3 regions of the Clostridium sp. NSJ-145 genome follow, and region 2 is predicted to be linked to each of the others. Evidence: predicted binding sites of a transcription regulator. Region 2 holds the regulator's gene; each other region holds the start of a gene.
The links. Region 2 encodes Rex, which represses fermentation and respiration genes when NADH is low (regulators of the CRP and FNR family bind a similar motif). Its sites were predicted from a motif close to ATTGTTAANNNNTTAACAAT; they were not measured.

Region 1 (2,283 bases), on a different contig from region 2:
GAAAGCTTTCTTTTTACCCATCTCTCCTAATTCTTGTAAAGCAACTGGTAAACATCCATATTTGAAGTAAGTTTTTTCTGGAACTCTAAACCAAAGCATATTTTCTCTCCTTTCAGCTATACTCTTAACGTTTATTAAATGCTTAGGACCAACATTTTCTGAAACTGAGTTTCCACCCCAAGAACCGCATCCTAATGTTAATGATGGTGCTAATTTGAAGTTATATAAATCTCCGATTGCCCCTTGAGCTGCTGGCATATTTATTAAAGTTCTAGCAGTTTTCATTCTTTCGCCAAATACTAATACTCTATCTCTATTTATTATTTGATCTGTATAAAGGATTGAAGTATGTCCCATACCACCTAATTCAATTAATCTATCAGCTTTATCTAAAGCTTCTTCAAATGTAGTAGCCTTGTACATAGCTAAAACTGGAGATAATTTTTCATGAGAGAATGGTTCTTCTAATTCAACAGATGTAACTTCTCCAACTAATACTTTAGTTGTTTCTGGAACATCAACACCAGCCATTGTTGCTATCTTATGAGCAGTTTGTCCAACTATATCAGCATTTAAGCCGCCTCTTTCATTTAAAATAACTTTTCTTACTTTATCTATTTCTTCACCTTTAAGGATATACGCTCCTCTTTCAGCTAATTCAGTTCTCACTTCATTATAAACTTGTTCTAAAACTATTATTGATTGTTCTGATGCACAAATAACTCCGTTATCAAATGTTTTTGATAATAAAATTGAATTTACAGCCATTTTAATATGTGCACTTTCATCTATAATTGCTGGTGTATTACCTGCTCCAACACCTAAAGCTGGTCTTCCTGATGAGTAAGCAGCTTTAACCATTGCTGGCCCACCTGTTGCAAGAATTATATCTGACTCTCTCATAACATTTTGTGATAATTCAACTGATGGTTCATCTATCCATCCAATTATTCCTTCTGGAGCTCCAGCTTTTACCGCTGCATCTAATACTATTCTAGCTGCTTCAATTGTCGCTTTTTTAGCTCTTGGATGTGGTGATATTATTATTGCATTTCTAGTTTTTAAGGCTATTAAACACTTAAATATCGCTGTTGATGTTGGGTTTGTTGTTGGAACTATTGCTGCAATAACTCCGATTGGCTCAGCGATTTTAGTAATACCATTTGTTTTATCTTCTTCTAAAACCCCACAAGTTTTTAAGTTTTTATATTGATTATATATATATTCAGCTGCAAAGTTATTTTTAATTACTTTGTCTTCAACTATTCCCATTCCTGTTTCTTCAACAGCCATCTTCGCTAATTTAATTCTATTATGGTTAGCTGCTAAAGCTGCTTGTCTAAAAATTTCATCAACTTGTTCTTGATTAAATTTTGAAAATTCTCTTTGAGCCTTTCTTAATTCTTCAATTCTTTTTGTTAACTCTTGAGCATTTGTTACTATCATTCTATTTCCTCCTAAATATATATGAATTTTACTTATTTACTTATTTTAGTTATTTAACTTATACTGTGTTTGTTATTTTTTTAACATCTCCTATGTCTTTATTTTATTCTATTGTTTATTTTTTGTCAATCTTTTTTTATGGTAATTTTTGAGTTTTATTTTTAAATACTTCTCCCCCTTGTAAAACCTTTATATTTACAGATATTTTTATTCATTATTTCCTTTTTATCCTTTTTTTACTTTTAAAGCACAAAAGCAATTGTTATATAGATAACAATTGCTTTTGTGTATGTATTATCAATCCTAATTAAATTCTGTTACTATTTCCTTATTTACTATACCAGTTTTATTAAATATTATTTCTTTTACTTTATTACTCTCACTATTAGCTACTCTAAGGTATATTTCTTTGTTAGCCGTATTAATAACTATAAACTTTCTACTACCTATCTGATTTTGTACGGTAGTTATTGATTTTATCTTATCCCATGATAAAAAATTTCCATCATAACATACAATTCCTTCTTCATACATAATAGGTTTTACAAGTATACTTAAAATAAAATTTATTATTAAAAAAAGACTCAAAATACCTATAGTCAGCTTATTTAAAGTTCCAGATTTACTATAAAGTTTCTGTACCATTACACTTAACATATATTTACTAATAATTATTTCCTCATCACTTTTTTTGGTTAATCCAATTAAATTACTCATAAATATAATTAATCCAAGTAAAGGATAATATCTAATTTTACCTTTAAAACTATATATCTTTTTAGATATTTTTGTATTATTTATAATCTTTTTAATTATCATAGAACCAAAATCATATAT
Region 2 (2,283 bases):
GTTGAATTTAAATCTTTCATTTCTGCAATATCAGCTCCAGCTACGAAAGCTTTTTGACCAGCTCCTGTAACTATTACACAATAAATATCACTATTATTTTCAATGCTATCTATTACTATGTCTAACTCTCTCAAAGTGTCTGAATTTAAGGCATTTAAAGCTTTTGGTCTATTAATAGTAATAGTCGCTAAATTACCTTCAGTTTCAAAAATTACATTTTTTAACTCAACATCAACTTGCATTCTCAACATTCCTCTCTTTTATACAAAATTCATCATCAAAAAAAGCATAAATCATCACCAATTGTTAATTTTATAACAATTATCGCTAAAAAAATATACTTTCTTGTCGTCTTCAGTATAGTAATTGGAATAATTTAATTTCTGTGATTATTATATTACTTTACAAAGAGCTTTTCAATAACTTTTTACATTTAAGTTATTTTTTACCATATTTAATTTTATCTGCTCTTTTCACAATCAAAATTAAATATAATCCTCCTAAAAAATAAAAAAATATACTTTCAAAATAGTAAATTATTACTACTTTGAAAGTATATATGTATATATTATGTTCTCATTAAATAAATATTCTTTTTCTAAGACTATTCATCCTGTTGATCTTGTTCATGTTCTGCTGCTTCGCTATGCATTAGATATATTAAAGTTAATAAACTCTCTGATAGGTGTACATTTTCAACTATTACGTCACTTGGTACTTTTAAATCTACAGGGGCAAAATTCCATATTCCCTTTATTCCACATTTAACTAGAATATCACATACCTTTTGGGCATTTATTCTTGGTACACAAATAATTCCAACGTCTGTTGGGTTTGCTTGTGCATATCTTTCTAACTCATCAATATCTTGTATCTCAATATCTCTAATCTTCATTCCTAATAATTTTGGATTTGCATCAAAAATTGCATTAATATTTAATCCTGCTTTAGAAAATCTATAGTTAGCAATTGCTTGACCTATATTACCAGCTCCAACTATTAAAGCTTTATATTCTCTGTCTAACCCTAATATTAATCCTATTTGGTTATAAAGATCTTTTACATTATATCCATAGCCTTGTTGTCCGAAATCTCCAAAATTATTTAAATCTTGTCTTATTTGTGAAGCTGTAAAACCTATTTTTTCCCCAAGCTCTTTTGAAGAAATTCTATCTACATCATTTGCCATTAACTCTTGTAGATATCTATGGTATTTAGGTAATCTTTTAATTACAGCCATAGAAACGTGTTTTTTTCTTTCCATAATCTAAATTCTCCTTAAAGTATCTTATATTTAATTAAGTCCACTTTCTCTACTTTTATACATTGATAATATAATAACATACTTTTAGCAAGTATTCTATATATCAAAATAATATAGATGAGCTATTTTCGTAAATATTTTTTTATTAAATGTATATCAAACAAGTAATAGTGTATATTATTTTTTAAAATATTCCAAGGTGTTCTAATAAAATTTTTACCCCTATTAATATCAGAATAACTCCACCAACCATTTCAGCTTTACCTGAAAATAAATCTCCAAATATCTTTCCTATTATAACACCTATAGCTGAAGTTACAAGGGTTATTATTCCAATAATCAATACAGCAGTTATAATATTTACATTTAGAAATGCAAAACTAACTCCTACAGCTAATGCATCTATACTTGTTGCAATAGCTAATATAAACATTCTTTTCATTCCAGTATCTACTTCATCATCCCCATCTTCATCAGGATGAATTGCTTCATAAATCATTTTTCCTCCGATAATAGATAAAAGAATAAATGCTATCCAATGATCAAACTTTTCGATATAGCTACTAAATCCATTTCCTAATATCCATCCAATTAAAGGCATAACTCCTTGTGCTATACCAAAAAACAATCCTGCTTTTAATGCTATTCTCCATTTCTCCTTTACTGGAATTTTTAGACCTAATGCTACTGAAACAGCAAAAGCATCCATCGCTAACCCTACTGCTAAAAAAACTAAACTTAATAAATCCATAATCTCCTCCACATTTTAAACTCTTATATTTTTATATTTAAATTAATATTAATACCTATCAATTATTTTACTTAAAGTTTCATCTTATTTTTCCTAAAAAAATAGAGACTTATGTATAACGTAGCAGATTCGTTATACATAAGTCTCACAATTTAAAACAAAGCCAGATGTATTCACATCAATATGTTGACTTTGTTACAAGATGCGATGATCTTGCATGCTACTCCCTTATGCCCAAATATTCTCGACTTTTAAATTATAATTAAAG
Region 3 (2,283 bases), on a different contig from region 2:
GTGAAGTAATGTAACTAATATTCTAGCTCCTGAAGCTCCTACCGGATGTCCAAGTGCTATTGCACCACCATTAACATTTACTTTACTCATATCAAATTTTAAATCTTTAGCAACTGCTAAACTTTGAGCTGCAAAAGCTTCGTTTGCTTCTATTAAATCCATATCTTCAACTGTTAAACCTGTATTTTCTAATGCCTTTTTAGTTGCATAAAAAGGTCCATATCCCATAATTGATGGATCTAATCCTTTGCTTCCATAAGAAACTATCTTTGCCATTGGTTTAATTCCTAATTCTGCTGCTTTTTCAGCACTCATAACCACTACTGCTGCTGCACCATCATTAATACCTGATGAATTTGCAGCTGTTACAGTACCATCTTTTATAAATGCAGGTCTTAATTTAGCCATACCTTCAATTGTAGATCCGAACCTTGGAAATTCATCTTGTGCAAATACCTTTGGTTCTCCTTTTCTTTGAGGAATAACTACAGGTACTATTTCATCAACAAATCTGCCATCTTTTATAGCCTTTTCAGCTTTTAATTGTGAATTTAGAGAAAATTCATCTTGCATTTCCCTTGTTAATCCCCACTCTTTAGCTATATTTTCAGCTGTAACTCCCATATGATAATTATTAAATGCATCTGTTAATGCATCATTTATCATTGTATCTAACATCTTACCATCATTCATTCTTTGTCCCCATCTAGCACTTTTTAATGCATATGGAGCTTGAGACATACTTTCCATTCCCCCTGCAACAACTATATCTACATCTCCAGTTTTAATCATTTGAGCTGCTAATGATACAGTTCTTAATCCTGATCCACAAACCATATTTATCGTCATAGCTGGTACTTCTACTGGTAATCCTGCTTTAACAGATGCTTGTCTTGCAACATTTTGTCCTAATCCAGCTTGTATAACATTTCCCATTAAAACTTCTTCAACTAATTCTGGTTTTATTCCTGCCCTATTTACTGCTTCTTTAATTACTAAAGAACCCAAATCTACTGCTGGAACATCTTTTAATGCTCCCCCAAAAGATCCAATTGCAGTTCTTACTGCACTAACAATTACTACTTCTCTCATAATATACCCTCCCATCAATTTCATAAACAATAAAGCTATTAATTGTTTAACAATTAATAGCTTTATTATAACATTTGCCCCTTTTAATTCTCAACCATATTTTGGATATTTTGTATTTATTTTACATCATCTTTTTTTATGTAAAACACTCTTTTATATATGATTTAATATTCTAACATATTACTCTCATCTATATATTTTCAATGTCCATTGATAAATGTATATCTTTTTCTTTCGGTATAAGCTGTCTTAATTTAACACCTGTAGCACTAAACATTTTTTTTGAAGCTTTCACTGAATCTGTATCAGCATATTTATCACTTAAATATACTACTTCCTTTATTCCAGATTGAATAATAGCCTTAGCACATTCATTACACGGAAATAACGCAACATATATAATGCATCCACTTAAGTCTTTTCCTTTAGCATTTAATATTGCATTTAATTCTGCATGTACTACATAAAGATATTTTGTATCTAATGTTTCTCCTTCTCTTTCCCAAGGGAATTCATCATCAGAGCACCCTTTAGGAAGACCATTATATCCTATACTTTCGATTATATTAGAACTATTAACTATACAAGCCCCTACTTGCGTACTAGGGTCTTTACTCCTCATTCCTGATAATAAAGCTACAGACATAAAATAATCATCCCATTTTAAGTAAGTTTCTCTTTTCATAAAAACACCACCTTAATATATATTAGGTTAATAGAATAGTTATTATAACAATTTATTCAATTAAACTTTAAGAATTTAGAATTAAGACTTTAGGAATATAATTAACTAATCTGATTTTAAATATTTATAAGTCTATAAACTACCTAGTAGTTTCATCTTTAACTTTTCATTCTTAACTTAAAAAGTCATTCGTACTTTATACAAAAAACGAAGCGCATGCTTCGTTTTTTATTACTTAGTTCCGAAAAGTCTATCTCCAGCATCACCTAATCCTGGTACTATATATCCTTTTTCATTTAGTTTTTCATCTATAGCAGCTACGTATATACCAACATCTGGATGTTGTTTTTGTACTAACTCTATTCCTTCTGGTGAGGAAATTAGGCACATTAATCTTATTTTTTTAGCTCCTCTTTGCTTTAATAACATTATAGCATCAGCAGCTGATCCACCTGTAGCTAACATTGGATCTACAACTATTACATCTCTTTCTGCTATGTCTTGAG

Region 1: the regulator Rex is predicted to act here: its motif matches at 1,705-1,724, upstream of adhE (bifunctional acetaldehyde-CoA/alcohol dehydrogenase).
Region 3: the regulator Rex is predicted to act here: its motif matches at 1,127-1,146, upstream of LQE93_RS06790 (acetyl-CoA C-acetyltransferase).

Annotation. Positions count from the first base shown of each region.
Region 1 is NZ_JAJNOS010000007.1:89,322-91,604, forward strand. It holds gene adhE (bifunctional acetaldehyde-CoA/alcohol dehydrogenase) at 1-1,446, opposite strand, end outside; gene LQE93_RS07875 (hypothetical protein) at 1,750-2,283, opposite strand, start outside.
Region 2 is NZ_JAJNOS010000008.1:126,171-128,453, reverse strand. It holds gene LQE93_RS08960 (short-chain-enoyl-CoA hydratase) at 1-242, opposite strand, end outside; gene LQE93_RS08955 (redox-sensing transcriptional repressor Rex) at 605-1,264, opposite strand; gene LQE93_RS08950 (manganese efflux pump MntP) at 1,449-2,015, opposite strand.
Region 3 is NZ_JAJNOS010000006.1:48,110-50,392, reverse strand. It holds gene LQE93_RS06790 (acetyl-CoA C-acetyltransferase) at 1-1,092, opposite strand, end outside; gene LQE93_RS06785 (deoxycytidylate deaminase) at 1,283-1,777, opposite strand; gene upp (uracil phosphoribosyltransferase) at 2,009-2,283, opposite strand, start outside.